Regions from separate parts of the Rhizobium sp. NPDC090275 genome, predicted to be linked through region 4. Evidence: predicted binding sites of a transcription regulator. Region 4 holds the regulator's gene; each other region holds the start of a gene.
What was found. Region 4 encodes LexA, which represses DNA repair genes until DNA is damaged. Its sites were predicted from a motif close to TGTTCNNNNTGTGTTCNG; they were not measured.
Positions count from the first base shown of each region.

Region 1: ACIQUB_RS03025 (UvrD-helicase domain-containing protein) is a predicted target of LexA. The motif match lies at 4,598-4,615, and genes of this name have one in related genera.
Region 2: ACIQUB_RS23325 (helicase-related protein) is a predicted target of LexA. The motif match lies at 6,883-6,900, and genes of this name have one in related genera.
Region 3: dnaE (DNA polymerase III subunit alpha) is a predicted target of LexA. The motif match lies at 6,681-6,698, and genes of this name have one in related genera.

Region 1 is NZ_JBIVYL010000001.1:634,491-642,413, reverse strand. It holds gene ACIQUB_RS03040 (efflux RND transporter permease subunit) at 1-1,718, opposite strand, end outside; gene ACIQUB_RS03035 (efflux RND transporter periplasmic adaptor subunit) at 1,718-2,914, opposite strand; gene ACIQUB_RS03030 (alpha/beta fold hydrolase) at 3,267-4,088, shown strand; gene ACIQUB_RS03025 (UvrD-helicase domain-containing protein) at 4,658-7,153, shown strand; gene ACIQUB_RS03020 (hypothetical protein) at 7,425-7,772, opposite strand.
Region 2 is NZ_JBIVYL010000010.1:43,274-51,196, reverse strand. It holds gene ACIQUB_RS23350 (M48 family metalloprotease) at 1-357, shown strand, start outside; gene ACIQUB_RS23345 (RNA polymerase factor sigma-32) at 421-1,281, opposite strand; gene ACIQUB_RS23340 (CarD family transcriptional regulator) at 1,660-2,235, opposite strand; gene fdxA (ferredoxin FdxA) at 2,631-2,969, opposite strand; gene ACIQUB_RS23330 (RNA-binding S4 domain-containing protein) at 3,164-3,568, opposite strand; gene ACIQUB_RS23325 (helicase-related protein) at 3,572-6,697, opposite strand; gene ACIQUB_RS23320 (DUF3309 family protein) at 7,378-7,533, shown strand; gene ACIQUB_RS23315 (YMGG-like glycine zipper-containing protein) at 7,564-7,824, shown strand.
Region 3 is NZ_JBIVYL010000002.1:267,510-275,432, reverse strand. It holds gene ACIQUB_RS05555 (hypothetical protein) at 1-261, shown strand, start outside; gene ACIQUB_RS05550 (DNA polymerase IV) at 332-1,621, shown strand; gene ACIQUB_RS05545 (L,D-transpeptidase family protein) at 1,717-2,952, shown strand; gene dnaE (DNA polymerase III subunit alpha) at 2,949-6,446, opposite strand; gene ACIQUB_RS05535 (hypothetical protein) at 6,749-7,324, shown strand; gene ACIQUB_RS05530 (ABC transporter ATP-binding protein) at 7,351-7,923, opposite strand, start outside.
Region 4 is NZ_JBIVYL010000002.1:519,812-527,734, reverse strand. It holds gene kdsA (3-deoxy-8-phosphooctulonate synthase) at 1-578, opposite strand, end outside; gene ACIQUB_RS06890 (VOC family protein) at 575-1,459, opposite strand; gene lexA (transcriptional repressor LexA) at 1,659-2,384, shown strand; gene ACIQUB_RS06880 (ComEC/Rec2 family competence protein) at 2,378-4,792, opposite strand; gene gltA (citrate synthase) at 5,120-6,409, shown strand; gene lpxB (lipid-A-disaccharide synthase) at 6,443-7,624, opposite strand; gene ACIQUB_RS06865 (LpxI family protein) at 7,621-7,923, opposite strand, start outside.

The sequences.
Region 1 (7,923 bases), on a different contig from region 4:
GGTGTCGTCAGCCGCATCATCACCATCGCCCGGTCCTCGTTGGGCGTCAGCTCGCTCTTCACGCCGGTGAAGGCAAGGACGGCGGCGCCCGCGAAGATCACCGAGAACACGATGACGACGAAGGGCGCATTCAGGCAACGCTGCAGGCACCACTCATAAGCGCTGGAAAACCGGTCGCCGAAGCGGCCGAGCATGCCGTGATCCTCTTTCATCTCCCGGGTCAGCATCCGCGACGCCATCATCGGGCAAAGCGTCAGCGCCACCAGCGACGACAGGCCGACGGAGAATGCAAGCACGAAGCCGAACTCGCGAAACAGGCCGCCGACCTGCCCCGGCAGGAACGACAGCGGAATGAACACGGCGGCCAGCGTCGCCGTCGTCGCGATAACAGCGAAGAACACCTCGCGCGTGCCGAGCACGGCCGCTGCGCGCGGCCCCATGCCCTGCGCGCGCCGGCGCACGATATTCTCGAGCACCACGATCGCATCGTCGACCACGAGACCGGTCGCGAGCACGATCGCCAGCAGCGTCAGGATATTGATCGAGAAGCCGACCATGTAGATCGCCGCCAGCGTGCCGATCAGCGCCACCGGCATGCTCACCGCCGGAATGATCGTCGCCCGCCAGTCGCGCAGGAAGAGATAGATGACGGCGGTAACGATGACTGCGGCCAGCACCAGCGCCAGCACCACTTCGTGGATGGCGCCCTGGATGAACACCGCGTCATCGCTGGTGATCGCGATCCTGGTACCCTCCGGCAGCGTCTTCGACAACTGCTCGACCGCGGCCTTGATACCGTTGGAGATATTGAGCGTATTGGACTGCGCCTGTCGGATGACGCCGAGACCGATGCCAGGCACCCCGTTCGAGCGCAGCGCCGTCTGCCCGTCGCGCGGTCCGAGCGTCACGGTCGCCACATCGCCCAGCCGCACGCGGTCGAGCAACATGACGTTGGCGAAATCCTCGGGCTTTTGCAGGCTGGCGGTGGCGCGCACGACGATATTCTGCGTCGGGCTCTTCAGCGAGCCCGCCGGCACGTCCAGTGCCGCATTCGACAGCGCATTGGTGAGATCGCCGATCGTCAGCCCGCGGCTCGCGAGCTCCGACTGGTCGACATCGACCCGAAACACCTTCTCCTGGTCGCCATAGCTTTCGACATCGGCAACGCCATCGACGGAGGCCAGCCGGTCGATCACCTCATTGTCGACGAGCAGCGTCAGGTCATCCATGTTGAGCTTGGTGGAAGTGACGGCGAGACGCATGATCGGCTGCGAATCCGAGTCAGCCTTGACGATCTGCGGCGCATCGGCGTCGTCAGGCAACCGGTCGGTGATCCGCCCGATCGCGTCACGCACGTCGTTGGCAGCAACCGCGAGGTCCACCGTATCTGAAAATTCCAGCGTCACCCGGCTCTGGCCGAACTGCGAGCTCGAAGAGATCGACTTCAGCCCGCTGACGCGCGCCGACGCACCCTCGATGACCTTGGTCACCTCCTGATCGATCGTCTGCGGCGACGCGCCGTCGAAGGTGGTGCGCACGGTCACGACCGGCCGATCGACGTCAGGCAGCTCGCGCACCTCGATGCCGACATAGGCAGCGAGACCCGCGACGATCATCAGCGTGTTGAACACCAGGGCCAGGATCGGCCGGCGCACGAAGAGCGCCGTAAACGTCTGCTTGCCCGAAGGCGTGTTGTTGTGGGTGCCGCTCTCGCTCATCAGGTGACGGGCTCCTTGGCGGCAAGTTCGCCCCCTTCGGAGCGCACCGGCCCGCCCTCGCGCACGCGCTGCAGGCCCTGCGTGACGATCAGGTCGCCATTATCGAGGTTGCCCTTGACCAGCACATAGTCGGGATTGCGCTGCACGATGCTGACGCGCACCTTGTGCGACTTTTGCTCGGCCACGCGCCACACGAAGGAGCCTTGCGAATCCCACTGCACCGACTGCGGATCGACCGCCGGATACTGGTCGCCATCGAACCGCATGCCGACGCTGAACGACATGCCGGCGCGCAGCTCGTCGGCGGCGTTGTTGATCCGCGCCCGCATCCGGAGCGTACGGCTCGCCGGATCGACGCGGTTGTCGATCGCCTCGACGGCGCCCGAAAACACCTGCCCCGGCCGCGCCACCGACGTCGCCTCGACCGCCTGTCCGACCTTGACCGTATTGGCGAAACGCTCCGGCACCCAGTAGTCGACGAGGATTTCCGTGCGATCGTCGAGCGTCACGATCGGCGTCGTCGTCGAGACGTTGTCGCCGATATTGACAGGCATGATGCCAACGATCCCGTCGATCGGCGCCAGGATGTTGCGACGGTCGAGGCTCAGCTGTGCCGCCTGCAATTGCAGCCGCGCGTTCTGCTCGGCGATCTCCTGATCGAACACATCCATGCGCGACACGCTGGACTTGATATTGTTGTAGAGGCTGGACTTCTCGACCGCCGATTTCAGCGCGACTTCGGCCTGCCCCTTGACGATCACCTGCTCCTCGCTGTCGAGCTTGGCGATGATCTGCCCCTGCTTGACCCGGTCGCCGGACTTGACGAGGATTTCGCGGATGAGACCGCTCGCCTGTGGCGTCACCACCACCGAGCGGATCGCATCTCCCGTGCCGATCGCACCCAGCCGGTCGTTGACGACACCGGGTACCACAGCCTGCGTGACGACAAGCACGGCACCATTGCGGCCACCGCCACCATTGCCACCACCCTGGCGACGATTGCTCGCCTGCTCACCGCCAGCTGCAGGCGCTGCGGCGCGGCCTGCATTGTCAGGATCGATCGCCTTGCCAACAAGTGCTTCGGGAACGCCGGCATTGCGCAGCGTATCGCGCGCACCAGGCACAAAGACAGCCCATCCGGTAACGCCAGCGGCGATAACGATGAGACAGATCGTAAACTGCTTCCAAAATGACATTCACGTCTCCAGAGGGACTCGAGGTTGTCCAGGGTCGATCGAAAGAGGCGCTTACGTGGCAAATCGCCGCGCAACGCCGGAATTATTGTCCGATTGCAGGTCAGCGGCAAGCAAATTGGCCGCCCATTACAGCATTGTAATGTCAACTGTTGGTGACCGGCTGATGTCGGTCATCTCGCCCTGACGTTGCCGTCCTCGCAAAAGCGCGCACCCACAGGAGTGAATGTCCGCCGGACCGGCAAATAGTGCTTTCGTTTCTGATCATTCCGATGTTCTCTGCCGTCGCGCAATGGGCCGCAAGCGCGCCCGCCGCTCCATTCATTCAACAGCGAACGCAAAGAGGATGACGAGCATGCCGAAGATCACCACCAAGGACGGAACGAAGATTTTCTACAAGGATTGGGGCACCGGCCAGCCGATCCTCTTCTCGCATGGCTGGCCTCTCTCGGGCGACGCCTGGGAAGCGCAGATGCTCTATTTCGGCCAGAACGGCTACCGCGTCATCGCCCATGACCGCCGCAGCCACGGCAAGTCCTCCCAGACCTGGGACGGCAACAACATGGACCAGTACGCCGACGATCTGGCCGAACTGATCGAAAAGCTCGACCTCAAGAACCTGATCATGATCGGCCATTCCACCGGCGGCGGCGAAGTCGCCCACTATCTCGGCCGCCACGGCACCAAGCGCGTCGCCAAGGTGGTGCTGGTCGGCGCCGTTCCGCCGCTGATGCTGAAAACCGACGCCAACCCCGAGGGCCTGCCGCTCAACGTTTTCGACGGCATCCGCAATGGCACCGCGCTCGACCGCTCGCAATTCTTCCGCGACCTCTCCATGCCCTTCTACGGCTTCAACCGCGACGGCGCCAAGGTCAACGAGGGCCTGCGCGAGACCTTCTGGCTGATGGGCATGGCTGGCGGCATCAAGGGCGAATACGACTGCATCCACGAATTCTCCGAGGTCGACTATACCGACGACCTCCGCAAGATCGACAAGCCGACCCTCTTCATCCACGGCGACGACGACCAGATCGTCCCGATCGTCGCTGCGGCCCTGAAGTCCTCCAAGATCGTAAAGGGCGCCGTGCTCAAGGTCTACGAAGGCTCCAGCCACGGCCTCGCCCAGGTCGAGCCGGAACGCTTCAACGCGGATGTACTTGACTTCATCAAGGGGTGATCGGGTCACCGCGCGCTCGGGTGTTGGACGCTTGAAGCTCATCCGCGCCGTTCAACTCGCGGAAACGTGCTTAGATCCTCGGCACAAGGCCGAGGACGACGCCGAGCGAGAGGAAAGCTCTTCTACCTCAATAGGTTACAGACTCGACCCCCATTCTCAACCGTCATCCTCGGGCTCGTCCCGAGGATCTGCCAAGCCCTCGCTTTGCTCGACGTGAATGGACGCGAGGCGCCGCACCGGGCCACTATCCTTTGAAGCGTTGAAGCTCATCCGCGCCGTTGAACTCGCGGAAACGTGCTTAGATCCTCGGCACAAGGCCGAGGATGACGCCGAGAGAGAGGAAAGCTCTTCTACCTCAATAGGTTACAGACGCGACCACCATCCTCAACCGTCATCCTCGGGCTCGTCCCGAGGATCTGCTAAGCCCTCGTTTTGCTCGACGTGAATGGACACGAGGCGCCGCACAACGCCACCCGCTCCCCACCGCAACACCCAACATCCCGTGGACCGGGAATGAAACCAGAACATCTTTTCTGGTCTTTCCGATCCGAATCACTACATTACGCGCCATGAGCAACAGTTTCGACGATATGCCCTTCTTCGACGAGGAGCCGGGCGAAGCGCCGCGCAAGCAGCAGGCCCCCGCAGCTCCCGCACGAGGAGCGCCCGTTTCGGCTCCGGCATCGGGAGGTCTCGCCGCCCGTGCCATGGCCGCTCGTGGCGGTGCTCGAGAGCGGCCGGATTATCTCGATGGCCTCAATCCCGAGCAGACCGAAGCCGTCGAAACGCTGGAAGGCCCGGTCCTCGTGCTCGCCGGCGCCGGCACCGGCAAGACGCGCGTGCTGACCACGCGCATCGCCCATATCCTGAATACCAACCGCGCCTTCCCCTCGCAGATCCTGGCCGTCACCTTCACCAACAAGGCCGCCCGCGAGATGAAGGAGCGTATCGCCCATCTGGTCGGCGGCGCGGTCGAGGGCATGCCCTGGCTCGGCACCTTCCACTCGATCGGCGTCAAGCTGCTCCGCCGCCACGCCGAGCTCGTCAACCTGCGCTCCGATTTCACCATTCTCGACACCGACGACGTCGTGCGCCTCGTCAAGCAGCTGATCCAGGCCGAGGGCCTCGACGACAAGCGCTGGCCGGCCAAGCAGTTCGCCGGGATGATCGACACCTGGAAGAACAAGGGCCTCGGCCCCGCCGACATTCCTGAGGGCGACGCGCGCGCCTTCGCCAACGGCAAGGGTCGCGAACTCTACTTCGCCTACCAGCAGCGCCTCTCGACGCTGAACGCCTGCGATTTCGGCGACCTCCTGATGCATCCGATCGCGATCTTCCGGAAGACGCCCGATCTGCTCAAGGAATACCACCAGCGCTTCCGCTATATCCTGGTCGACGAATATCAGGACACCAACACCGCGCAGTATATGTGGCTGCGCCTGCTCGCCCAGCGCCCCAAGGGCGAGCCGCAGAATGTCTGCTGCGTCGGCGACGACGACCAGTCGATCTATGGCTGGCGCGGCGCCGAAGTGGACAACATCCTGCGCTTCGAGAAGGATTTCCCCGGCGCCAAGGTGATCAAGCTCGAGCGCAACTACCGCTCGACCGCCCATATCCTGGGTGCTGCAGCGCACTTGATCACCCACAATGAAGGCCGCCTCGGCAAGACGCTGTTCACCGACCGCCGCGACCCCGATGATATCAAGGTGCAGGTCCACGCCTCCTGGGATTCGGAGGAAGAAGCCCGCGCCATCGGCGACGAGATCGAGCAGCTGCAGCGCAATCAGCACAAGCTGAACGACATCGCCATCCTCGTGCGCGCCTCCTTCCAGATGCGCGAGTTCGAAGATCGCTTCGTCACGCTCGGCCTCAACTACCGCGTCATCGGCGGCCCGCGCTTCTACGAGCGCCTCGAAATCCGCGATGCCATGGCCTATTTCCGCCTGGTCGCCCAGCCAGCCGACGATCTCGCCTTCGAGCGCATCATCAACACCCCCAAGCGCGGCCTCGGCGACACGACCGTGCGCGCGCTGCACGATTATGCCCGTGCCCGCGACATCCCGATGCTGGCGGCAGCCGCCGACATGATCGAGACGGACGAGCTGAAGCCGAAGGCGCGCAAGGCGCTGTTCGACGTGATTCAATCTTTCCGCAGATGGCAGGAAAGGCTTGAAAACACATCACATACCGAGCTTGCCGAGCAGATCCTCGAAGAGTCCGGCTATACCGACATGTGGAAGGCCGACAAGACCGCCGACGCCCCCGCCCGCCTCGACAACCTGAAGGAACTCATCCGCTCGATGGAGAGCTTCGAGTCCATGCGCGGGTTCCTCGAGCATGTCTCGCTGGTCATGGACGCCGAGCAGAACGAGAACCTCGACGCCGTGTCGATCATGACGCTGCACTCGGCCAAGGGCCTGGAATTCGAGACCGTCTTCCTGCCCGGCTGGGAAGAAGGCCTCTTCCCGCACCAGCGCTCGCTCGACGAGACCGGCCGCGCTGGGCTGGAGGAAGAACGTCGCCTCGCCTATGTGGGGCTGACCCGCGCCAAGCGCCGCTGCCACATCTGGTTCGTCTCCAACCGCCGTATCCACGGCCTGTGGCAATCGACCATCCCCTCGCGCTTCCTCGACGAACTGCCGGACACCCATGTCGAGGTCGCCGAAGTCGAGCAGAGCTACGGCGGTTACGGCCGCGGCGGCTATGGCCAGTCGCGCTTCGACAAGGCAGAGCCCTTCGCCAACAGCTATTCCACCCCCGGCTGGAAACGCGCACAGCAAAACAGCAACGACGCCACCCGCGACAACTGGGGCTCCCGCTCCGGCCACTCGGTCGAGCGCATCGGCTACGGCGAAAGCGGCCCGAAGACCCGCACCATCGACGGCGAACTCGTCGCCAAGTCGACAGCCACCCAGCCCTCGAAATTCACCGTCGGCGACCGCGTCTTCCACATGAAGTTCGGCAACGGCAACATCAAGATGATCGAGGGCAACAAGCTGACGATCGACTTCGACAAGGCCGGCGAGAAGCGGGTGCTGGACGGGTTTGTCGAGGCGGTCGGGTAGAGAAGACGCGGCGGCCCAAAGCCGCCGTCACCCTTTCGTGACTTCGCATATAACCCCACCTCCCGCATACTCCCGGCGCCCGCACCATAGTCACGGGCCTAAATAGGAGGATGCCATGAAACGCTACTCTCTATCCCTGATCGCAATGTCCCTTGCACTGGCCATCGTCGGCAACCCGGCGATCGCGCTCGCTTGCAACAAGATCGTCGGGACGTGATCAGCTGAATGAATAGGGTGAGCGGGTGAAAGCTCGCTCATCATCTTCATCCCCTCACCCCAAGATCGGCATCGACCCCAGCCCCAATATATCGTTGAGCAGCGCCAGCCCAATCCCCACAGCCACGATCGTAAGCCCGATGAGAAACAGCCGTCGCGAACGGTCGTATTTGGCGGCGATCAGCGAATCCCGCGCGAGGAGATCGGCGAAGACTTTCACCTGAAGCGCGATGCCGACGATGAGCAGCAGCATCGGCGCGATGTCGATCGGGCTCCAGTCGTTCGGGTTGGAGACCCATCGGCTGATGAAGGTGAGGCAGAAGCCGAGGATGATGCCGGCGGCGGTCAGCGAGCCGTTGCGGAAGGTGGCGTCGATCTTTTCTTCCGGATCCGGCTCGGGCATGGCTCTGGCTTTCGGTTGAACGGCTGATCGAAGCAAGGCAGAAATCGCGCGAAACGGCAAGAGCGGCCGAAGATTACAAAAGCTTCACTAAAATATCATGTTTTAATCTTGCCAGCCCTCTCGGCCCCGGCTAGGTAAGACACACATCTGC
Region 2 (7,923 bases), on a different contig from region 4:
ATGGAAGCCGCCACCGCGCGCGCCAGTGCCGATCGCTGGGATTTCGACGTGACTGTCGTGCGAAACAATTCGCAGATCTTCCGCTTCCTCACGGCCGTGCCGAAGGGAAGCACCGCGCTGCAATCGACGGCCGACGTGCTGCGCTCCAGCTTCCGGCGCATGACGCCGGCAGAAGCGGCATCTCTGAAGCCGCTTCGGGTTCGCGTGCTGACGGTGCAGCCTGGAGATAACATCACCACGCTCGCGGCGCGGATGATGGGGACGGATCGCAAGCTCGATCTGTTCAAGCTGATCAACGCCCTGCCGACCGGTGCCTCCGTTGCGCCCGGCGACCGCGTCAAAATCATCTCGGAATAAAAAGAGGCCCGGCTTGCGCCGGGCCAGTTGCATCACTGGGGAGTAATCTCGGAGTAATCGGGGTCAGTGCGCTGCCATATACGGATCGGCGCTGACGAGCGCTGTCCGGAGCTTTTCCATCGCGCGGCTTTCGATCTGGCGGACGCGCTCCTTGGAGATGCCGAGGTCGGCGCCAAGCTCTTCCAGCGTCGCTCCGTCTTCGGCAAGGCGGCGGGCGCTGATGATCTTCATCTCGCGTTCGTTGAGATGCGTGAGCGCGGACGCAAGCCAGACCCGGCGGCGTTCGCCGTCGATCATGTTGGTGACCTGTTCATCGGGCAGCGGCTCGTTGCTGACGAGGAAGTCCATCTTCTCGGCGCTGTCGGCATCGCCAGACACCGATGGTGCCTGCAGCGAGGCGTCGTTGCCGGAGAGGCGTGCATCCATGGTCTGGACGTCGGAGAGGCTGACGCCGAGTGCCGCGGCGATCTCCTGGTGGATCGATTGCAGCGTCAGCTGCGTATCACCCTTGGCGAGCTTGGCGCGCAGGCGGCGCAGATTGAAGAACAGCGCCTTCTGGGCCGAGCTGGTGCCGCCGCGCACGATCGACCAGTTGCGCAGGATATAATCCTGGATCGAGGCGCGGATCCACCAGCTTGCATAGGTGGAGAAACGGACATCACGCTCCGGCTCGAAGCGGGCGGCGGCTTCCAGAAGGCCGACATAGCCTTCCTGGACGAGGTCGCTCATGGGAAGTCCGAAGTTGCGGAATTTCGCAGCCATCGAGATGACGAGGCGCATATGCGCCATTGCGATCTGGTTGCGTGCCCCACGGTCGTCGTTGTGCTTCCAACGGACAGCGAGGTCGTGTTCTTCCTCGCGGGCAAGATAGGGAGCCGCCATGGCGATCTTGATCATGCGCCGGTCTGCAGACATGTTCTTCATATCGGTCTCCTGAGTTCAGACTTTTAGCCCTAAAAAAGGGCAAACAAGGCTTGCTTCCGGACGTTGCGGACCGGATCAAATTCATGGCTGGAAGATATGAAGGCCTAACTCTGGACGTCTCAGAGAGAGGCCCTAGTTACTGCTATGTGCTGGTTATGCCGCGAGCCCAGACCGTTTTCTTCACGTTGCCAAACCGGCAATTTGTGGAAGGCATGATCCGCTCCTCGTCGCATCCTGACATGAAAACCGGACCTCCAGCGAAATTGCTTTCTCCCGGAAGTCCGTGGTGACAGTGTGTAAACGCGCGACTGTGGAAAAGGTTCCAATAAAAAAACCCGGCACGATGGCCGGGTTTTTTGGTAAGAAGAAAGCCTGAGATCAGGCTGCTTCTTCCTCTTCTGCTTCGTCTTCTTCCACAGCCTTGCCGCGCTTCGGACCCTTGTTCAGGTTCGTTTCGACGAGGCGGACGGCTTCGGTTTCCGAGAGCTTGTTGACGGCGGCGATTTCGCGCGCCATGCGGTCAAGCGCTGCTTCGTAAAGCTGGCGTTCGGAATAGGACTGTTCCGGCTGGTTTTCGGCACGATAAAGGTCGCGAACGACTTCAGCGATCGAGATCAGGTCGCCGGAGTTGATCTTGGCATCGTATTCCTGCGCGCGACGGGACCACATGGTGCGCTTGACGCGCGCCTTGCCCTGCACGACCTTCAAAGCACGCTCGACGAAATCCGTCTCGGAAAGCTTGCGCATGCCAATGCTCATGGCCTTTGCGACCGGCACTTTCAGGCGCATCTTGTCCTTCTCGAAATCGATAACGAAAAGTTCGAGCTTCATCCCGGCAACTTCTTGCTCTTCGATAGCGGTGATGGTACCGACTCCATGAGCGGGGTACACGATCGATTCACCGGTCTTGAAACCATGGCGGGCTGCTGAAGGCTTTTTCTGCTGGATCGTCATTCTTGTCAAAAACTCCCTGTTACGCTTCCGGCCAAGGCCGGAGCCGGGTCAGTCAGGCCCGGATGAGACGGTCGGATCCGTCGGGTGACTTTACTTCTGGTCCCACCGGGAAGAAGCAAGCATATTCAGACACGCAATCTTGGGGCGTGACAGCTCAAGATCATGATATGTCACGGAAATCGCGCTTGGATTTGTTTGCTTTCGTGGTGGTTTGGGGCATCCTTGATGCCGCAAAAGGAACAGTGTGTGAAAGTTACCACAAAAATATGAGGAAATCAATAATTTACTGCGTATGAGTCATGCGGGCAACACATGTCGCCCCCATAAGTCATGCATATCCGCCGTGAGATTGGGCATATTCCGGCCCTGTCTCAGACTATAGTATCAATGGGCGATCAATCGCCGGCGCCGGGCTTTTCCGAGAAGTATTTCTCGAACTTTCCGGTCTCGCCATCCACGTCCTTGGCGCCATCCATCGCGTCCTTCTTGACGGTGATGTTGGGCCAGATGCTGGCGAACTCGGCATTGATCTTCAGCCACTTGTCGAGGCCCGGTTCGGTGTCCGGCTTGATCGCCTCGGCGGGACATTCCGGCTCGCAGACGCCGCAGTCGATGCATTCGTCAGGATTGATCGCGAGGAAATTCTCGCCTTCATAGAAGCAATCAACGGGGCAGACTTCAACGCAATCGGTATATTTGCAGCGAATGCAGTTGTCGGTCACGACATAGGTCATGAAGAACTCCAGGATTTTCACGCAGACGGGGCCGGGCAACCTGGAACGTCGCGCCTTTCCCCTGGCCGGAGACGGACATGACCAGTCTTGGGAACTGCCACGCCATCCGGCAAGTTGCTTGTGAAGTATCGGCTTTAGTGCCGGATTTCAAGGATAAAGAAAGCGCGAAAGCGGCGAGTTTGGAGACGGATTTTCTAATCGTCGTCGGACATCAGGCGGTCGATTGCGCGGCGCTCTTTCTTGGTCGGGCGTCCAGCGCCCGTATCGCGGGTCGCCTGCTCGTAGGGCGTCAGCTGTTTGCGGTCTTGCGCGGAGGGTGAGATGTCGTCGTAGAGGAGGCGAGCCTCCTCGAAAGGGCCGCGCCGAGCGCCGCCGGATTTGACGATCAGAACGAACTCGCGGCGGTCGAGCGAGAGCTCGATCCTGTCGCCGGTCTTGATCTGATGGCTGGGAAGATTGACGCGCTCGCCGTTGATGCGCACATGCCCGGATTGGACATGGGCCTGCGCCAGCGAGCGCGATTTGATCATGCGCGTGAAGAACAGCCACTTGTCGATGCGCTGGCGCGAACCGCTTGATGGCTGTGTCTTCTCGCTCATCGATTACTTCTTCATCTGCTCCTTCAAGGCAGCGAGCTTTGCGAAGGGCGAATCCGGATCGACCGGCTTTTCCTTGCGCGGGGGCTTTGCCTCGAAGCGCAGCGGCTGGGAGCCGCCACGGTTGTTGTTGCGGTCGTCGCGACCCTTGCCACCACGGTCCTGACGGTCGCCGCGCTGGTCGTTGCGGCCCTGGTGCGGCTTGCCGCCGTCCTTGCCGCGGTTCTGGCGGTTGCCGTCGCGGTTCTCGCCTTCGCCGCCCTGGCGACGATGGCCGTGGCCACGATCCTGGCGTTCACCCTGGCGTTCGCCACGCTCCTGACGCTCACCCTGGCGTTCGCCGCCACGGCGTTCGCCATGGCCGCGTGCCTGACGCTGGTTGCCGTCGGTGCGGCCGCCAAGGCGCCAGAGCAGAACCGGCTTCGGCTCTTCGGTTTCGGCAGCCGGTGCTTCCGCTGCGGGCGCAGCTTCGGCAGAGGCTTCCGTCGCGGTTGCTTCGGCGACTGGTGCTTCAGCAGCCGGCGCTTCGGCAGCAGGGGCTTCGGCAGCCGGTGCTTCCGCAGTCGTCTCGTCAGCAGAGGCGCTGTCGGCATCGTCGTGCTCGGCCGCTTCAGCGGCGGCGTCAGCGGTTGCTTCCGTCGTAGCTGCTGCGGCCGGCGTCGCGGCGGCGTCCTGTGCTGCCAGATAGGTGGCTGCTTCTTCCGCCTTCACAGCGTCGGCGCGGTAGCCGAGACCCTTCAGGATCTCTTCCATGTCCTCGAGCGTAGCGCCGAGAATGGAGAGCATCGCCGTGGTCGTGGTGAAGCGGCGGCCGTCATAGGCACCCTCTGGGCGGTTCGGCTGACCCGGCTTCCACTGCAGCAGCGGACGGATGATGTCGGCCAGGCGCTCGAGGATATCAACGCGAACGGCGCGCTTTCCAAGGAAGCGGAAGCCCGCCAGCTTGTAGAAATTGCGCTCATAGCTCGGATCGGTGACGACAGAGGTACGGCCGGCGGCCAGAACCGGAATGAGGTCGCCGTAGCCCGGCTTGTCGAGACCGTCGTTCTTCAGTGCCCAGAGCAGCGTGATGAGCTCGGCCGGAGCCGGCTTCAGGAGCGCTGGAACGAAGATGTGGTAGGCGCCGAAGCGAACTCCGTAACGGCGCATCGAGGCGCGCGCGTCCTGATCGAGCGACTTAACCTCTTCGGTCACGTCACGACGGAAGAGCACGCCGAGATTTTCCACCAGCTGGAACGCGAGACCCTTGGCGAGGCCCTGCAGGTCTTCAGCGCGCGACAGATCGTCGAGCGGCTTCAGCACGGTCGAGATGTGGTGATTGACGAAGCGTTCCAGGCGGGCGGCGACGTGGTCGCGCGCGTTGCCGGTCAGCTGTTCGTCGGCAAGCAGGATCAGGCGCGGACGCATGATGTGCTCGGTGCCCGCCAGACGTGCCACGGGATCGCCGAGCCAACGGATCGAGCCGTCGGAGCCGATCGCCAGATCGCCGTTGCCGGACGCGTGAATACGCGCTGCGCGGGCTTCGAATTCCAAAGCAAGCGCCTTTTGCGAAGCAGCCTGGACAGCCTTCGCGTCCGGACCATCCGCTCCCGATACAGGCGTGAACCGGAAACCCGACAACTGCCCTACATGATGTCCTTCTACGAAGACATCGCCATTTACACTGATTTCAGCTTCCAGCATCGCATTCTCTCTCAGGCGCTTCATGAGCACAGATGTCCTGCGATCAACAAAGCGTTTCGTCAACCTTTCATGTAACGCATCGGACAATCGATCTTCGATTTCCCGCGTCTTTTCCTGCCAGTGTGTCGGATCGGCAAGCCAGCTGGGCCGATTCGATACATAGGTCCACGTCCTTATCTGCGCGATTCGCGCCGAAAGCGTGTCAATTTCACCGTCAGTTCGATCTGCGCGGTGCACTTGTTCGGCAAGGAAATTCTCATTTACCGTGCCATAGCGCACGAGATCGGAAAAGAGGGTCGCGATCAGATCGGCGTGCTGGGCCGGCGTAATGCGCCGATAATCCGGCAGCGCGCAGGCCTCCCACAGCTTTTCGACCCTCGCCGGCGTGTCTGCCAGATCGCGGATCTCGGGATAGCGCGACAGCTGTTCGAGCGCCTGCTGGTCGACAGCCGGCAGCGCGCGCGTCAGGCCGGGCACGCGCGGTCCGGTTTCAAGGCTGGCGCGCAGCGTCTGTATCGACTTGAAGTCGAGGTCCGTGGTGCGCCACTGCAGCACCTTGACGTTGTCGAAGTGGTGGCCCTCGATGCGGCCGACCAGCTCCTCGTCGAACGGATCGACATGGCCCGTCACGCCAAAGGTGCCGTCGCGCAGATGGCGTCCGGCGCGGCCGGCGATCTGGGCGAGCTCGGCGGGATTGAGGTTGCGGAACTGATAGCCGTCGAACTTGCGGTCCTGTGCGAATGCGACATGGTCGACATCGAGGTTGAGCCCCATGCCGATCGCGTCCGTCGCCACCAGATATTCGACGTCGCCTGCTTGATACAGCGCCACCTGGGCGTTGCGGGTGCGCGGGCTCAACGCGCCGAGAACGACGGCTGCGCCGCCGCGCTGGCGGCGGATGAGCTCGGCGATCGCATAGACCTCGTCGGCCGAAAAGGCGACGATGGCCGAGCGCTGCGGCAGGCGGGTGATCTTCTTCTGGCCGGCGTAGAGCAGGTGCGACAGGCGCGGACGCTCGACGACGGTGATGCCGGGAAGCAGATGCTGGAGGATCGGCCGCATGGTGCCGGCGCCGAGCAACAGCGTCTCGTCGCGGCCGCGCAGATGCAGGATACGGTCGGTGAAGATGTGGCCGCGTTCGAGATCGCCCGATAGCTGCACTTCGTCGATGGCAACGAAGGCGGCCTTGGTCTCGCGCGGCATGGCCTCGACGGTGCAGACCGAGTAACGCGCGTTCGGCGGCGAGATCTTTTCCTCGCCGGTCACCAGGGCTACGTTGTGAACACCGACCTTTTCGCAGACACGCGTGTAGACCTCGCGCGCGAGCAGGCGCAGCGGCAGGCCGATGATGCCGGTGCTGTGGGCAACCATCCGCTCGATGGCATAATGGGTCTTGCCTGTATTGGTTGGACCGAGCACCGCGGTCACGCCGCGCCCACTCAGTATCATCGGCTGCGATGTCAGTGTCTTTGTCCTGCAGACGGGGCGGGGGTGCCCCGGGGGTAAAACCAAGCTCCTGATCCGAAGCAGACAAACAAATGGACAGCCGCTGGCGCAAACGCAAGGGCTGATTTCAATTTCACCGGCGGATTTTAGCTCTCGCGAATAGCTTGTGGAATGCTCGCATAGCGATTCGGAACAGCAGTAGAACGAATCGGAGACGAATCGCTGACTCCCGATGATTCAGGGTTTGTTCACTGCTAAGTATTGATTTTGAATCACTTTTTCCCACCAGATGCTGAATCGGAAGATTCTCGTTTGGCGTGTGTCGAGGTTTTTGTTCGGCGGATAAGGAAGGGGCGTGTAGCGGTGACTTCGGGGCCGCCGGAAATGTAAAAAATCCGTTTCGAAGCAGGCTCGATCAAATCCGGAACAAAGAGAAGACGAATCAGCGACTTTGCCGATTTCCCGATTTGTTCACGACAACCTATTGTATTTTATAGAAATTTTAACCATAGGCGCAAATGCGCTTTTGGCGCCGCGTCATCTATGCGTGAGCGTGAGAATGCCAGGTGACGTCGGCTTACCTGCTGAAAAATATTGTCCTCTTGGAAAAAATAGACGGAACCAAAAGCCGGCTTACGTGTTTCTGGCTCATTCAAACTCGAAATGCGCTGAGGTCACGGGATATGCTTGGAACGATACTACTCATTATCCTTATTCTGCTTTTGCTCGGAGCCCTACCGAATTGGGGTTATAGTCGCAGCTGGGGCTATGGACCTTCTGGCGGTTTGGGCTTAGTTCTTGTGATTATTATCATTCTCGTACTCATGGGCCGCATCTAAAGCGCGCCAAAAACCCTGGGAGACATAGTTATGATGAAGAAGATTGTACTCATCGGCGCTCTGGTCGGCGCGCTCGCATCCTGCACGGCCACGGAACAAGGCACCGCGATCGGCGCCGGCACCGGCGCTGTCATCGGCGGCGCGGTCAGCCACAGCTGGGGTGGCGCCGCCGTTGGCGCCGTTGCCGGTGGTCTCGCCGGCGCGCTCATCGGCCAGTCGGTCGAACGCCGCGGCTACTGCGTCTACCGCGACCGCTACGGCCGCCGCTACGAAGCACGTTGCCCGCGCTGATGATTTTGGCCTGAGCGATCGGGTCTACGGATAAGAAAAGGCGTCGGCTTTCCGGCGCCTTTTTGTTTTGACCTAGTGTGGCGATATTAGCGTCTGATC
Region 3 (7,923 bases), 250 kb from region 4:
AAGGGGCCGATCGTGGCGGCGCTGCATGACCGCCGGGAGCTGCCCGTCGCCTTTATCGACGATATACAACGCAACCTCCTTTCCGTTGCCGACCATGTGCCGGAGTGTCTGCTGCTCAACATGATGGCGAATGCCGATTTCAAGCCATTCGCGCCGCCGCCCACCGGCACAATCGTCCAAGCGTCCGACTGGACGCATGCAGCCGAGCTGATGCGTCGGCATTTTTCGACCACGACGTCGCTCAGCAAAACCAGCGCATAAGCGCCGACATCCTCTTGAGACTCTCGAACTTAGAGCGTAATGTCGGGATGTTCAACCTTTGTTCCCGTCGATGACCGCCAATCCTGCCAAGACACCCGGCTTCTGTCGCGACTGCCTTGCCGAGCAGAAGGCGGAGGGGCGACGCTGTGCTGCCTGCGGCAGCCCCCGCCTCGTTCGCCACGACGAGCTCTACGGCCTGACGCTCGCGCATATCGACTGCGATGCCTTCTATGCCTCCGTCGAGAAGCGCGACAATCCCGAGCTGGCCGACAAGCCCGTCATCATCGGTGGGGGAAAACGCGGCGTGGTGTCGACAGCCTGTTATGTGGCGCGGATCTACGGCGTGCGCTCGGCCATGCCGATGTTCAAGGCGCTTGAGGCCTGCCCGCAGGCGGTGGTGATCCCTCCCAACATGGAGAAATACGTCAAGGTCGGCCGTGAGGTGCGGGCGATGATGCAGGAGCTGACGCCGCTGGTTCAGCCGCTATCGATCGACGAGGCGTTTCTGGAACTCGGCGGCACGGAGCGGCTGCACAACGACCCGCCGGCGCGCACGCTGGCGAAGTTCGCCCGCCGTGTCGAGAAGGAGATCGGAATCACCGTTTCGATCGGGCTCTCCTATTGCAAGTTCCTGGCGAAGGTTGCCTCCGACCTGCAGAAGCCGCGTGGATTCTCGGTGATCGGTCGCGAGGAAGCGGTTTCGTTTCTGGCGCCGCGTCCGGTGACGACGATCTGGGGCGTGGGAAAGGCCTTCGCCGCGACGCTGGAGGCCGACGGAATCCGCACCATCGGCCAGTTGCAGACCATGGACGAGACAGACCTGATGCGCCGCTACGGCACCATGGGGCAGCGGCTGTCGCGGCTATCACGCGGGATCGATGACCGCGATGTGCACCTCAACGATCCCGCCAAGAGCGTTTCGGCCGAGACGACCTTCTTCGACGACATCTGGCGATATGAGGAACTCGTTCCGGTGCTGCGCAATCTCTCCGAGAAAGTCGCCTGGCGCCTGAAGAAGGGCGATATCGCCGGCCACACGGTCGTTCTGAAGATGAAGACGGCGGACTTCAAGTCGCGCACGCGCAACCGCAAGCTGGAGGACCCGACGCAGCTTGCCGACCGGATCTTCCGCACCGGCATCGAACTGCTGCAGAAAGAAACCGACGGAACCAAGTTCCGGCTGATCGGTATCGGCGTAACCGACCTTTGCGACCCCACGCGCGCCGATCCGCCCGACCTGATCGACGTTCAATCCGGGCGACGTGCCGCTGCCGAGGCCGCTATGGACAAGCTGCGCGACAAGTTCGGCAAGGGTACGGTCGAGACCGGCTATACGTTCGGAAGCAAGCGCAATCAATAATATGTGAGCCCTACTCGGGGTCGCTCATTTCAAATATTCCTTAAGTTTCGAGCATTACCCTCCGGCCTGTAGTATTGCGTATCGGTTGGGTTCAAATGTTCTCGCGTCTCGTCTTCGGGCTCGGCTTGCTGTCGGCCACCGCCCTCGTGCACCCCGCGTTCGCCACGGACGCGCGGGCGCTGCAGATCTTCGTTTCAAAGAGCAAGCAGTCTCTGGCCGTCTATGACGGCGCCGATGTCATCGCCACGTCGAAGATATCGAGCGGCAAGTCCGGCCACACCACGCCGAGCGGCATCTTCTCGGTGATCGAGAAGCAGACCTACCACGAATCCAACATCTATTCGGGCGCGCCGATGCCGTTCATGCAGCGGCTGACGTGGTCGGGCATTGCGCTCCACCAGTCGAATTCCGTGCCGCGCTATCCCGCCTCGCACGGCTGCGTGCGCATGCCCGACGCATTTGCAAAACAGCTCTACAAGATGACCGAGATGGGCGTGCCCGTGATCATCACCGATGCGCAGCTTGCGCCGGAGCCGGTCGATCATCCGCTGCTGTTCAGCCCACACGCGCCACCTCCGGCGCCGCTTTTGTCCGACGTCGAACTCCGGCCGGCCATCGGCTCGCTGCCGGTGCAGGTGGCGATGAACGAGGTGGCGATGCCGCGGCTGCAGGTGCAGCCGATCGTGGCGCCCGTCAACGACCAGCCGGTGAAGATCCTGATCACCCGCCGGGCGCAGCGCGAGACGATCATCGACCTGCAGACCTATCTCGCCGAGCTTGGATTTGCCGTCGGCAACGCCGACGGCTATCTCGGGCCGGCGACGGTTCAGGCGATCGGCGAGTTCAAGAAGCAGCATCCGATGAGCCCTGATGCCGCCAAGTCACTCATCAGTGACGACCTGCTACGCGCGGTCTATAGCGCCGCTGGCAAGGGCGAGCCGCCGAATGGCGTGATCATGGTGCGGCAGGGATTCCAGCAGGTATTCGAGGCGCCGGTGACGATCGCCCAACCGGAACTGGCCCTCGGGACGCATTTCTTCAGCGCGCACGAGGTGAATTTCGAAGACGGCACCACCGAGTGGCTGGGCGTGACGCTGCCCAACACCTTGACCAGCCAGACGATGAAGCGGCTGGGCATCAGCACGATGGAAAGCTCGATCATCTCTGGCACGCCGATCCTGAACGCGCTCGGCCGGATCACCATTCCTGATGACACCCGGCAACGGATCGACTCCATGCTGACGCCGGGATCGACACTGACGATCTCCGACACCGGCGTCGGCCCGGAGACCGGTCAGGGCACCGACTTCATCACGCTGACGCGCGGTTAGACGAGTTCCACATCGATCACCCCCGGGGCCGAGCGCATGGCGGCGGCGATTTCGGGCGTGATCCGGTATTTCTGCGCCAACTCCACCTCGATCTCGCGCTTGCCATCTTCCTTGATGACGATGAAGGAGACGAGGCCGTCGCCCCTGGCATTGAGATGGGCGGCAACGGCGCGCAACGGACCGGAATCGCGGACATAGACGCGGAGCGCCTTCTGCATCTGCAGCGACTTCTCTTCCAGCGACTGGATCGTCTGGATGCGGAGGCCAATGCCCTCCGGCCGCTCTTCGCCGGTGGCGGTAATGACGAAGGATTTTCCCGATTCCAGCATGTCGCGATATTGGTTCAGCATCTCCGAGAAGAGTACCGCTTCAAACTGGCCGGATGAATCCGAGAAGACGATGATGCCCATCTTGTTGCCGGTGCGCGTCTTGCGCTCCTGCTTGGAAATGACGGTGCCGGCAAGGCGCGCATTGCTGGCGCCCTGCTTCACGGCGGCCGCGAAATCGCCGAAGGTCTGGACGCGCATCTTCTCCAGCACGCTGCTGTAGCTATCGAGCGGATGGGCCGTCAGGTAGAAACCTAGGACCTGGAATTCCTTGAGCAGGCGCTCCGAGGGCAGCCAAGGCGAGAAAGGCGGCATCGAGATCTTTTCCGGGCCCGATGACAACACGCCGCCGAAGATATCCGACTGGCCGCTCAGCTTGTTTTCCTGGGCGCGCTGGGCATAGCCCATGATGCGATCGATGCCGCCCGAAAGCTGGGCGCGATCGAGATCGAAGCAATCGAAGGCGCCGGCGAAGATCAGGCTTTCCAGCACGCGCCGGTTGACCTGCTTGGGATCGATGCGCAAGCAGAAATCCTCAAGGCTGGCGAACGGCGTGTCGCCGCGCACCTCGACGATATGATCGACGGCCGATTCGCCGACACCCTTCAGCGCCGCCAGCGCGTAATAGATGCGGTTGTCGCCGGTCTGAAAGTGGCGGAACGAGGTCTGCACGGAGGGCGCGATCACCTCGATATCGAGGCGCTTGGCATCCTGGCGGAAGTCGTTGACCTTTTCGGTGTTCGACATGTCGAGCGTCATCGAGGCGGCGAGGAACTCGACCGGATAATGCGCCTTCATGTAGGCGGTCTGGTAGGAGACGATGGCGTAGGCTGCGGCGTGCGACTTGTTGAAGCCGTAGTTGGCGAACTTCGCCAGAAGCTCGAAGATGTTATCGGCCTGCGGCTTCGACACGCCGTTCTTGACGGCGCCGACGACGAAGCGCTCGCGCTGCTGGTCCATCTCCGCCTTGATCTTCTTACCCATGGCGCGGCGCAGAAGATCGGCCTCGCCGAGCGAATAGCCCGACAGCACCTGAGCGATCTGCATGACCTGCTCCTGGTAGACGATAACGCCTTGCGTCTCCTTCAGCAGGTAATCGATGGTCGGATGGATCGATTCGAGCTCTTCCTCGCCATGCTTGCGGGCATTGTAGGTCGGGATGTTTTCCATCGGACCCGGACGATACAGCGCCACGAGCGCGATGATGTCCTCGATGCAGTCCGGCCGCATGCCGATCAACGCCTTGCGCATGCCGGCACTTTCCACCTGAAACACGCCGACCGTTTCGCCGCGCGACAGCATCTCGTAGGTCAGCTTGTCATCGAGCGGGATCGCGGCGAGATCAACCTTGATGCCGCGCTTGGCGACGAAATCGACGGCGACCTTTAGCGTCGTCAGCGTCTTCAGGCCGAGGAAGTCGAACTTGACGAGACCAGCCTGCTCGACCCACTTCATGTTGAACTGGGTGACCGGCATGTCGGAGCGCGGGTCTCGGTACATCGGCACCAGCTTCGACAGTGGGCGGTCGCCGATGACGATGCCGGCGGCGTGGGTCGACGCGTGACGGTAGAGACCTTCGATCTTCTGGGCGATATCGAGCAGACGGGCGACGACGGGCTCCTTGTCGGCCTCTTCCTGCAGTTTCGGCTCTTCCTCGATCGCCTTCGACAGCGGCGTGGGGTTGGCCGGATTGTTCGGCACCAGCTTGCAGATCTTGTCGACCTGGCCGTAGGGCATTTCAAGCACGCGGCCGACGTCGCGAAGGGCGGCGCGCGCCTGTAGCGAACCGAAGGTGATGATCTGCGCCACCTGCTCGCGGCCGTATTTCTTCTGCACGTAGCGGATCACCTCTTCGCGGCGATCCTGGCAAAAGTCGATATCGAAGTCGGGCATCGAGACGCGTTCCGGATTGAGGAAGCGTTCGAAGAGCAGCGAGAAGCGCAGCGGATCGACGTCGGTGATCGTCAGCGCGTAGGCGACAAGCGAGCCCGCGCCGGAGCCACGGCCGGGGCCGACAGGAATATCCTGCAGCTTCGCCCACTTGATGAAGTCGGCAACGATCAGGAAGTAGCCCGGGAATTTCATGCGCTCGATAACGCTGAGCTCGAATTCCAGGCGGTCGCGGTAATCCTTCTCCTCGTAGCCCGCCGACATGCCGAGCGTTGCGAGGCGCATGTCCAAGCCTTCGACTGCCTGGCGGCGAAGTTCCAGCGATTCGGCGCGCTCCGCCTCTTCAGGATCAGCCGTGGCGCCGGTGAAGCGCGGGAGGATCGGTTTGCGGGTCTTCAGGACGAAGGAGCAGCGACGGGCGATTTCCACCGTGTTCTCGAGCGCCTCGGGCAGATCGGCGAAAAGCTTCACCATCTCGGCGCGGCTCTTCAGATAGTGATCCGGCGTCAGGCGAAAACGCGTGTCGTCGGAGACGATGGCGTTGTGCGCAACGGCCATCAGCGCGTCGTGCGCGTCATAATCGTCGCGGGTCGGGAAGAAGGCTTCGTTGGTCGCGACGAGCGGGATCTCGTGCTCATAGGCAAGGCCGATCACACGCTGCTCGTGGCGCTTGTCGTAGGTGCCCTGGCGCTGAAGCTCCATGTAGAGCCGGTCGCCGAACTTGTCCTTCAGAGACAGCAAGCGCGCGGTCGCCGGCGCGATGTGCCCATCTTTCAGTGGCATATCGATCGGACCGGTCGATGCGCCGGTCAGCGCGATCAGCCCCTCGGTGCCGAGCTCGTCCAGCCACGACGCCTTGATGTGGACCGCCTGCCCGCCTCCCTCGCCGCCGAGATAGGCGCGGCTGACGAGATCCACTAGCCGCTCATAGCCGGCGTCGGTGGCGGACAGAAGCACGATCGACGGCAGTTTCGCCAGCTGTTGCTGGCCGCCGCGCCGCTCGGTCTCAAGCCCGTCTTCCATATCGATGGAGACCTGGCAGCCGATAATCGGCTGCAGGCCCTCGTCCATCGACTTCTGCGCAAATTCCAGTGCGACGAATAGATTGTTGGTATCGGTGATGGCGATCGCCGGCTGGCTATCGCCCGATACCTTGTAGAGGATCTTCTTGAGCGGCAACGCCCCCTCAAGCAGCGAAAAGGCGGAGTGCACACGCAGGTGAACGAAGCCCGGCGTACCGCCGATGAAGTCGCTCGCGCCGTTTTCAGTGCCCGCCATGATATGCCTTTCCGCGCATCCGTATGAATCGGATGCATTGTCGGATTTGGGGACGCCGATGTCCAGAGAGACGGGTACTATCGGACCGCATGACAGTCATGCGGTCCCCGTTATTCTTACATTGCCATGCAGATCAAAGAGAAGCTGGCAATGAACATTGCGATGGAGGTGAATGCTGCGATATCGCGGATCATGTCAGTCATTTGGCTCTCCTGTGCTCTTATGTTTTTATTTTGTTCCTCTCTTGTTCCGTTGTCAACAGGATTGTTTTCTGTTTGGTTAACGGCAAACGGGAGACGAGCATGCGGCGATTCATCTTTGTGGCAGTCCTGCTTTCGGCCAACGCGGCCTTCGGCGCGGATCCTGATCCCGCGCGCATCGTCGATGCGGCCGTCGGCGACTGGAACGGCGACGGGAAGCCGGATCTGGCGCTGCTCGCCGAGGCCCCAGATGATGCCGCCGACGACCAGCTTGGCGTCTACATCTATCTGCGGGATGACCACGACCTGTTGCGGCTTACGACCAGCGCACCCGGCAAGATCTGGGGAACCACGGTGGCTGAAGGGATTTACGGCCAGGAGCCGTCGATCAAGGCGGCAGGCAAGAGCTCGATAGCCATCCACTCGCAGAACAGCGCCATCGGCCGCGACCGGTGGGAGCAGACGCTGACGCTTGCTTACCGCAACAACCAGTTCGTCGTCGCTGGCTACACCTACAGCCATTACGATACGCTAAATCCCGATGGCGGCGGCTCGTGCGACTACAATGCGCTCACCGGCAAGCTGCAGCGGGACGGCAAGGATGCGAAGGCCGAGGCGCGCACGATCACGATTGCCGACTGGAAGGACGAAACCGGGCAGTCGATCTGCGGCGGCTAGACTGGTCCTGACCCGACAGTGAAATCTCAGAAATCCACGACCTTGCCGTCGGCGATGGTGACGCGGCGGTCCATGCGGGCCGCGAGCTCGTGGTTGTGGGTGGCGATCAGCGCCGCGAGGCCGGACTGGCGCACCAAGGCCTCCAGGGCTTCGAAGACATAGCTCGCCGTCTCGGGGTCGAGGTTGCCTGTTGGTTCGTCGGCGAGCAGGAGGCTCGGCGCGTTGGCGACGGCGCGGGCGATCGCCACGCGCTGCTGTTCACCACCAGACAATTCGCCGGGGCGATGGGCGCCGCGGTGGCCGATGCGCATGTAGTCGAGCAACTGCCCTGCCCGCACCTTGGCTTCGTTGCGCGGCAGGCCGGCGATCATCTGCGGCATCATGATGTTTTCAAGCGCCGAGAATTCGGGAAGCAGGTGGTGGAACTGGTAGACGAAGCCGATCTCGCTGCGGCGGATCGCCGTACGCTTGTCGTCCGAGAGGCCATTGCAGGCATTGCCGCTGATGGTGACTTCGCCGCCATCGGGATGCTCGAGCAGGCCCGCCAGATGCAGCAGGGTCGACTTGCCGGTGCCCGACGGCGCCACAAGCGCGACGAT
Region 4 (7,923 bases):
ATGATCGGCAGAGAGCGCATGTCGGAGACCAGCGTGTTGTAGCCGAAGGAAGCGCCGCGTTCGCACAGCATGATGTTCGGGTTGCCGCTGGCATTCAGCTTGGCCAGCACGTTCTTCATGTCCCAGGGCGCCAGGAACTGGCCCTTCTTGACGTTGATGGCGCGGCCGGTCTTGGCGGCGGCGACCAGCAGGTCCGTCTGCCGGCTAAGAAAGGCCGGGATCTGCAGCACATCGACGACAGTGGCGACTTCGGCGCACTGCTCCTCGGTGTGGATGTCCGTGAGAACGGGGAAGCCATATTCCTTCTTGAGATCGGCGAACACTTCAAGCGCCGTTTCAAGCCCGATACCACGCTGGGCCGACAGCGACGTGCGGTTGGCCTTGTCGAAGGAGGACTTGTAGACAAGGCCGATACCGAGCTTGTCGCAGAGCTCCTTTAGCGTGCCGGCGATCATGAAGGCATGGTCGCGGCTTTCCATCTGGCAGGGGCCGGCGATCAGCGACAGCTTGCCGGTGTTGGAAAACACCACACGGCCGGCGCCTTCGCCAACGGCCACCTCGGAATTGGTTTCAGTCATCGTTTCTCCTCGAAGGCGAAGAGCGCGCCCTGGCCGGGTGCGGCCTTCACCAGAATTCGATTGTTCTTGCGTGTATAGGTGATCCCGTTAGCAGCCAAATGCGCCTCTGTCACGGCGAGATCGGCAACGGAAAAGACAATCGCCGCGCCGCGCAGGCCGCGATCGGCCTTGGGCTCGGAGAGATCGTAATAGGCGTTCAAGCCATCCGGCGACAGGATATTGATACGGGCGTTGCCGGCATCCAGACTGACACCGAAGGCCTCCTCGCGGGTCGCCTGCGCATCAGACGCCAACTGCAACAGCGGCGCGAACGCCTTCGGATCGGAGGACGAGAGCACGATCGACAGGATGCCCAAAACGCCGTTCGCATGCGTTTCCAACGCCTTGCGGTCGCTGGGCAGCGGGTTGACGCGCTGGCAGGCGAAGAGGAAGAAATCGGGCGCGCGTAGATCGGCCGCGAAAGCGAGGCGGAACGCGGCGGTCGCCTCGGAACTATCCGGCATCTTCATCTGCCTGGCAAATTGCAGCATCTCGCCGCCGCTCATGCCATCGGCGAGAAAGCGTGTGTGATCACTGTCGGCATCAGGCGTCCCGAAGACGATCGCCGACAGCCCGTCATCGCCGCAGCGGAAGCGAAAGGCGCGGTCGCGGGCGGTGAAGACGTTGCCATCGCCGATGGCCGCTTCGTAAGTCTCCAGGCTGGCGATGCCGAGCGGCTCGAGATAGGTTTTGTCGGCGAAGAAGACGCAGGCATTCTCGGTGCCGAATGGGTGCCGCGCATCGGCGGCGACGGTAAAACCGAGCTTACCCAGGCGCTCGCGCGCCATCTCGATGTTGACGACCGGCAGCACCACGTGGTCCAGAGGATGGGGGTCACTCATCAGCAAATCCTCCCGAAATCGGCAGAGATGTGCGCTGGCTTTCGCCACAATGCAAGAGGCGAGCCCGGTTAAATCGAATGAAGTGCAAAATCGCGACGATTCCGAGCCAAGTTTTACGAAAATTTAGGCACTTGCGGAACACATATGGAACATATAGTGTCCGTTCTGGCTTTGTTTCACGACTCTGGGGTTCATTTCGATGCTGACACGCAAGCAACAAGAACTGCTTCTGTTCATTCATGAGCGGATGAAAGAGTCGGGCGTTCCGCCATCCTTCGATGAAATGAAGGATGCACTCGATCTCGCATCAAAATCCGGCATTCACCGGCTGATCACCGCGCTGGAAGAGCGCGGCTTCATTCGCCGGCTGCCGAACCGAGCGCGCGCGCTCGAGGTGATCAAGCTGCCGGAAGCCTATAATCCGAGCCTGCAGCCGCGACGCGGCTTCTCGCCGAGCGTCATTGAAGGCAGCCTCGGCAAGCCGCAGCCGGTGGCCGCAGCCCCTGCCCCGAAGGCCGCGCCGAGCGCCGACAACGGCAACTCAGCGTCCGTTCCCGTCATGGGCCGCATCGCCGCCGGTGTGCCGATCTCGGCGATCCAGAACAACACCCACGACATCACCGTCCCCGCCGACATGCTCGGCTCCGGCGAGCACTACGCGCTCGAGGTCAAGGGCGACTCGATGATCGAAGCCGGCATTTTCGACGGCGACACCGTCATCATCCGCAACGGCAACACCGCCAACCCCGGCGATATCGTTGTGGCGCTTGTCGATGACGAGGAAGCGACGCTGAAGCGCTTCCGCCGCAAGGGCGCCTCGATCGCGCTGGAAGCCGCGAACCCGGCTTACGAAACGCGTATTTTCGGGCCCGACCGCGTCAAGGTTCAGGGCAAGCTCGTCGGGCTTATTCGCCGGTATCACTGAGTGGTGACGTCACTAGTTGGTGACGGATCATCGCTGAAGCTGTCGTTGCGCCAGTCATAGGCGCGATGGCGCATCCACGGGCGACCGACGCTTTCATAGGCTGTTTTGACGACCGGCGCCCCCTGCTCGTCGATGCGGATTTCGACGGCGCCCGATCGCCTGAGGGTTTCGCCGGTCAATAGCATTGCGCCGGAACGGCATGTCGCCTGGCGCAGACGGACAGGCGTGATGACGATATCGGCAACGTCGCAGGCAGGACCGAGATAGGCGGCGTTTTCGAGCATCGCGATGATGTAGCCGCTGTCGAGCGCTGTCACGCACCAGGCCGTCTTCAGGCACTGAAAAGCGCTGTCATTTGTGGACGCTGCGGCATCGCGCATCATGGCGCGGGCTTCGCCTTGTTGTTTCAGTGTCAGCCTTGGTCGCGGCTCTCCCCTCTTCGGGATGGGCAAGGCCTCGCCTTCAAGCATGTCAGGCGGCTTGTGTTCTTCGATCGCGAGCGCGCGTTGCCATTGCCCGAAGATGAAGTCGGGCGGGCGTTCGCGGTTGCTGGCGAGGCCGTCGCCTGTGACTGCCGCCACGAGGCTCCCATCCTCGGAGACGACCAGCTCGGGCGCAGGTGCCGCAGGCAGCAGAACAACGACGAGCGTTGCAAGCGCGGCTCCCACAGCGCCGATCCATCGCAGCCGTGTCCGCATCAGCCCCCAGACTAGGAAGCCGAGCACGGCGATCGGGAAATACCATTCCGGTATCCGCCCGATATCGACACTGCCGCCCCAGCCGGAAACCATCTTGGCGATGTCGATCACCAGATCCAGCCCGAAGCCGGCGACGGTCCATAGTGGCGCGTCCAGACCAAAGGGCGTCGCCAACATCGCGAGCATTCCGAAAGGCATGACGATGAAGGAGATAACGGGCATTGCAAGCAGGTTGGCGGGAAGGCCGTAGCCGCTCAGCCGATGAAAATGCTCGATCGAAAACAGCGCCGTCGAGAAACCGCCGATCATCGAGGTCAGCGCGATGCCGCCAAAGAAGCGAAGCGTGACCATGACCGGCTTTATCGCGGGATGCGTGAGAAAAACGCTTTCGCGATGCCGCCTCCTAGTCCAGACAGCAAAGCCCGCGACCAGCGCCAGCGTCGCGGCGTAGGACATCTGGAAGCTGGGGCCCAGCACCTCCGATGGTGACATCAGGATGATCAGCAGCGCCGAGAGCGCGATGTTGCGCAGGCTGATCGAGGGGCGATCGAACAGCACCGCGACCAGCATGATCGCCATCATGATAAAGGCGCGCTCGGCGGAGACGGCGAAGCCCGAGATCATGTAATAGGCGGTCAGCGCCAGAAGCGCGCTGCCGGCGGCGAGCTTCTTGGTCGGATAGGCCTGCGCGAAGCCAGGAAACAGTCCAAAGAACAGCCGCAGCCCGACAAAGCAGATGCCGGCCGACAGCGCCATGTTGAGGCCCGAGATCGCGACGATATGCGCGAGGCCGGATTGGCGCAGGGCCTCCGTCGTCTCGTTGGAGATAGCGCGTCTCTCATCGGTGACAAGCGAGGCGGCGAAGGCGCCGGTATCATCAGGCAGGATGCTGCGAATGCGGTCGCCAATACTGCTGCGCAAGCCGTAGAGCCATTCCACGGCGCGATCGGCGGCAGAGAGATCGGCGATATCGGTCTGCGACGCGATGGGCTGCGGAACGCCGTAGAAGAAGCCGTTGGCGCCGATGCCGTCGAAATAGGCGGAGAAGGCGAAATCGTTCAGTTCGGGGAGCGCAGGTCCGGCTGGCGGCGTCAGGCGCACACGGCCTCTGAGCCATCCGCCGACCGCGACGGGCTCTCCTGCACGCGCGACGAGCGAGACCTGCTGCGGCGAACGCTTGAGCGCGGGCTCGTCCGTGCGCGTTACCCTGACGATGTAGCGCCAGCGGCCGTTGTCATCTCCCTCGCGCCGTTCCACGCGGCCGGTCACAGTCGTGGTCACCGGTGTGTCGAGAACGATGGTATCAGCGCGCCACGTCTCGAGTTGCGCCGCGAACATGCCGAGGACGACAAGCAGGCCTGATATCGCCACGCGGCGGGTCGCGACGCGCGCAGCGCCGGCCAAGACAAAGACGAGACCGAAGAGGATAGCCCAGGCAAGGAGCCGCATAGGGGGCATATCGACGGCGAGCCGGAACCAGGCGACGGCGCCAGCGCCGAGGAAGACGGGCGACGCCAGGAAAAAGCGGCCGTGGTCGAATTCCGTGCTGAATGCCTGTGCTGCGAAGGATGCCTGACGATTGATCCCTCGGCTTGCGCGACTCAGAAAACCCGACGTCGACTGCGTCAATGGCGCGCGCGTCATTATGGCACGGGCATTTTGCCCTGTTACGGCCGGCAAATTGGCAATTTGCGCCGCTTCGGGTGGCATCAAAACGACGTGACTGGCATTCAACTCCGGCATGCAACGACACCCGAAAGCCACCCTGACCTGCAATCAGAATGAGGCCGGTGGAGCCGAAACGCAACTATAATCGTTTGAATTCAAACGGGAAATAAAACCATCAAAAATGTCAGGTTTATCATTGACTTCCGCTATGCGGAGACGACATCGCTGGAGTGCTTAAAAGTTGATACTGCGATGCACAAAATGGCATCACGGTAACTTGGCATTAGGCGCGCGATCATATAGCTATCGCAGACGACGCTTAACCCTATGGCGCTTTTAAGGCGCCAACCGCCAGTTTGGAGGATCAGAATGACGGATCAAAGCGCAACACTGAAACTCGGTGAGAAGACAGTCGACCTGCCGGTCAAGAGCGGCACGATCGGCCCTGATGTCATCGATATCGGCGCCCTCTACAAGAACACGGCTTCCTTCACGTACGATCCTGGTTTCACCTCGACCGCATCCTGTGAATCGAAAATCACTTATATCGACGGCGACGAGGGCGTTCTGCTCCATCGCGGTTACCCGATCGAGCAGCTGGCCGAACAGGGCGACTTCCTCGAAGTCTGCTACCTGCTTCTCTACGGCGAACTGCCGACCGCCGCGCAGAAGAAGGACTTCGACTACCGCGTCACGCACCACACCATGGTGCACGAGCAGATGAGCCGCTTCTTCACCGGTTTCCGCCGCGACGCGCATCCGATGGCCGTCATGTGCGGCTGCGTCGGCGCCCTGTCGGCATTCTACCACGACAGCACCGACATCACCGATCCGCACCAGCGCATGGTCGCTTCGCTTCGCATGATCGCCAAGATGCCGACGATCGCCGCCATGGCCTACAAGTACCATATCGGCCAGCCCTTCGTTTACCCGAAGAACGATCTCGACTACGCGTCGAACTTCCTGCGCATGTGCTTTGCCGTTCCTTGCGAGGAATATGTGGTCAATCCGGTGCTTGCCCGCGCCATGGACCGCATCTTCATCCTGCACGCCGACCACGAGCAGAACGCTTCGACGTCCACCGTTCGTCTCGCCGGCTCCTCGGGTGCAAACCCGTTCGCCTGCATCGCGGCAGGCATTGCCTGCCTCTGGGGCCCTGCCCACGGCGGCGCCAACGAAGCAGCGCTCAACATGCTGCAGGAAATCGGCACGGTCGACCGCATTCCTGAGTACATCGCCCGCGCCAAGGACAAGAATGATCCGTTCCGCCTGATGGGCTTTGGCCACCGCGTGTACAAGAACTACGACCCGCGCGCCAAGATCATGCAGAAGACGACGCATGAAGTGCTCGGCGAGCTCGGCATCAAGGACGATCCGTTGCTCGACGTCGCCATGGAACTCGAGCGCATCGCGCTGACCGATCCATACTTCATCGAGAAGAAGCTCTATCCGAACATCGACTTTTATTCGGGTATCACGCTCAAGGCTCTCGGCTTCCCCACGACCATGTTCACCGTTCTGTTCGCTCTCGCCCGCACCGTCGGCTGGATCGCTCAGTGGAACGAAATGATCGAAGATCCGCAGCAGCGTATCGGCCGTCCGCGCCAGCTCTACATCGGCGAAGCGCAGCGCGACTACGTTCCGGTTTCCAAGCGTTAAGCTCGACGCATCGAAGCTCAAAAAGAAACCCGGTCAGTTTTGACCGGGTTTTTTGTTTTTCAGCACGTCAAGCACGATTTCCGCGGCGTGAACGCCGGGCGGTTTTTCGGTCTGCATCCGCTCCCAGACGAGATCGTAGCCCTCCATCATCGAGCGGCGCGGCAAGGTGTCGGATGAGAGCTTCTCGGCCCAGCGCGTGAAACTCGCGCCGCGCACGACCTCGTTGATATACTCGGGCACGACAGCATAATCCGCGACGAGGTTCGGGATCGCCGCCGTCCAGATCTTGATCTTGCCGGTCATCAGCTTGATGATCCAATCGGTCTTGTAGGCCGAGACGGTGGGAACGCCTGCGAGCCCCAGCTCCAGGATAACCGTGCCGGATGCGGCCATGGCGGCGTCGGCCTCGGCGAAGGCTTTCCACTTGTCGTCCTTGCCTGTCACCACCTCGGGCTTGACCGGCCAGTCCTTGATGATTTCTCGTACCATGGCCTCGCGGCGCGGGGCCGTGGGCAGCACAAAGCGCATGCCATCGTTGCGGGCAGAGAGCTCGGCCACTGCGTCGCCGAAATAGGGCAAGAGCTTCGTGATCTCGGATCCGCGCGAGCCCGGCAGGAGCATGATCGTCTTCGGCTCATGTGCCGGGCGCGGCTTGCTTGCCGCCCTCGCCTTGCGGGTCGCGAGAACATCGACATCGGCGGTCAGGCGATGGCCGACATAGCTTGTCGGCGGACCGCCGAGCTTGCGCATCACCTCGGGCTCGAAAGGCAGCACGGCCAGCACATGGTCGATATAGGGCAGCATGCGCTGCGCACGGTATTCTTTCCACGCCCAGACGCTCGGACAGACGTAGTTGACGACAGGCAGGTCAGGCAGCGCCGTGCGCACGCGCTTGGCGACGCGGTGGGTGAAATCGGGGCTGTCGACAATGACGAGCACGTCGGGCTTGGCGGCAATGACGGCCGCAGCTGTCTGGCGGATGCGCTTGACCAGCGTCGGAAGCTTCGCGAGAACCTGGGTGATGCCCATGATCGACAGCTCGGAGAAATCGAACAGCGATGTCAGGCCCTGCGCCTGCAGCCCCTCGCCACCGACACCGATGAGCTCGACTGGCCCCGCATATTGCTGCTTCAGCGCGGCGATCAGATCGGCCGCCAGAAGATCACCGGAGACTTCGCCCGCGATGATCGCGACCTTCAATGCACGCACGCTCATTCAAGCCCCCAGGATGGCAATCCACGATCCAGACCGCAGACGAAGATACCGGCTTCCTTTGCCGCCGATATGACTGCCGGGCGATCCAGAATCAGCGCGCGCCCAGCCTCGATCGCCACGCCCGCCAGGCCGGCCTTGCTGGCATTCTCGATGGTCGAGATGCCGATCGACGGCAGATCGGCGCGCAGGTCCTGCTGCGGCTTGCAGAGCTTGACGAGCACGCCGCGACGGCGCGACGAGATGCGGCCGGCGGCGCGCAGATCGGCGACACGCTGCAACATGCTGTCCGTTCCCTCGAC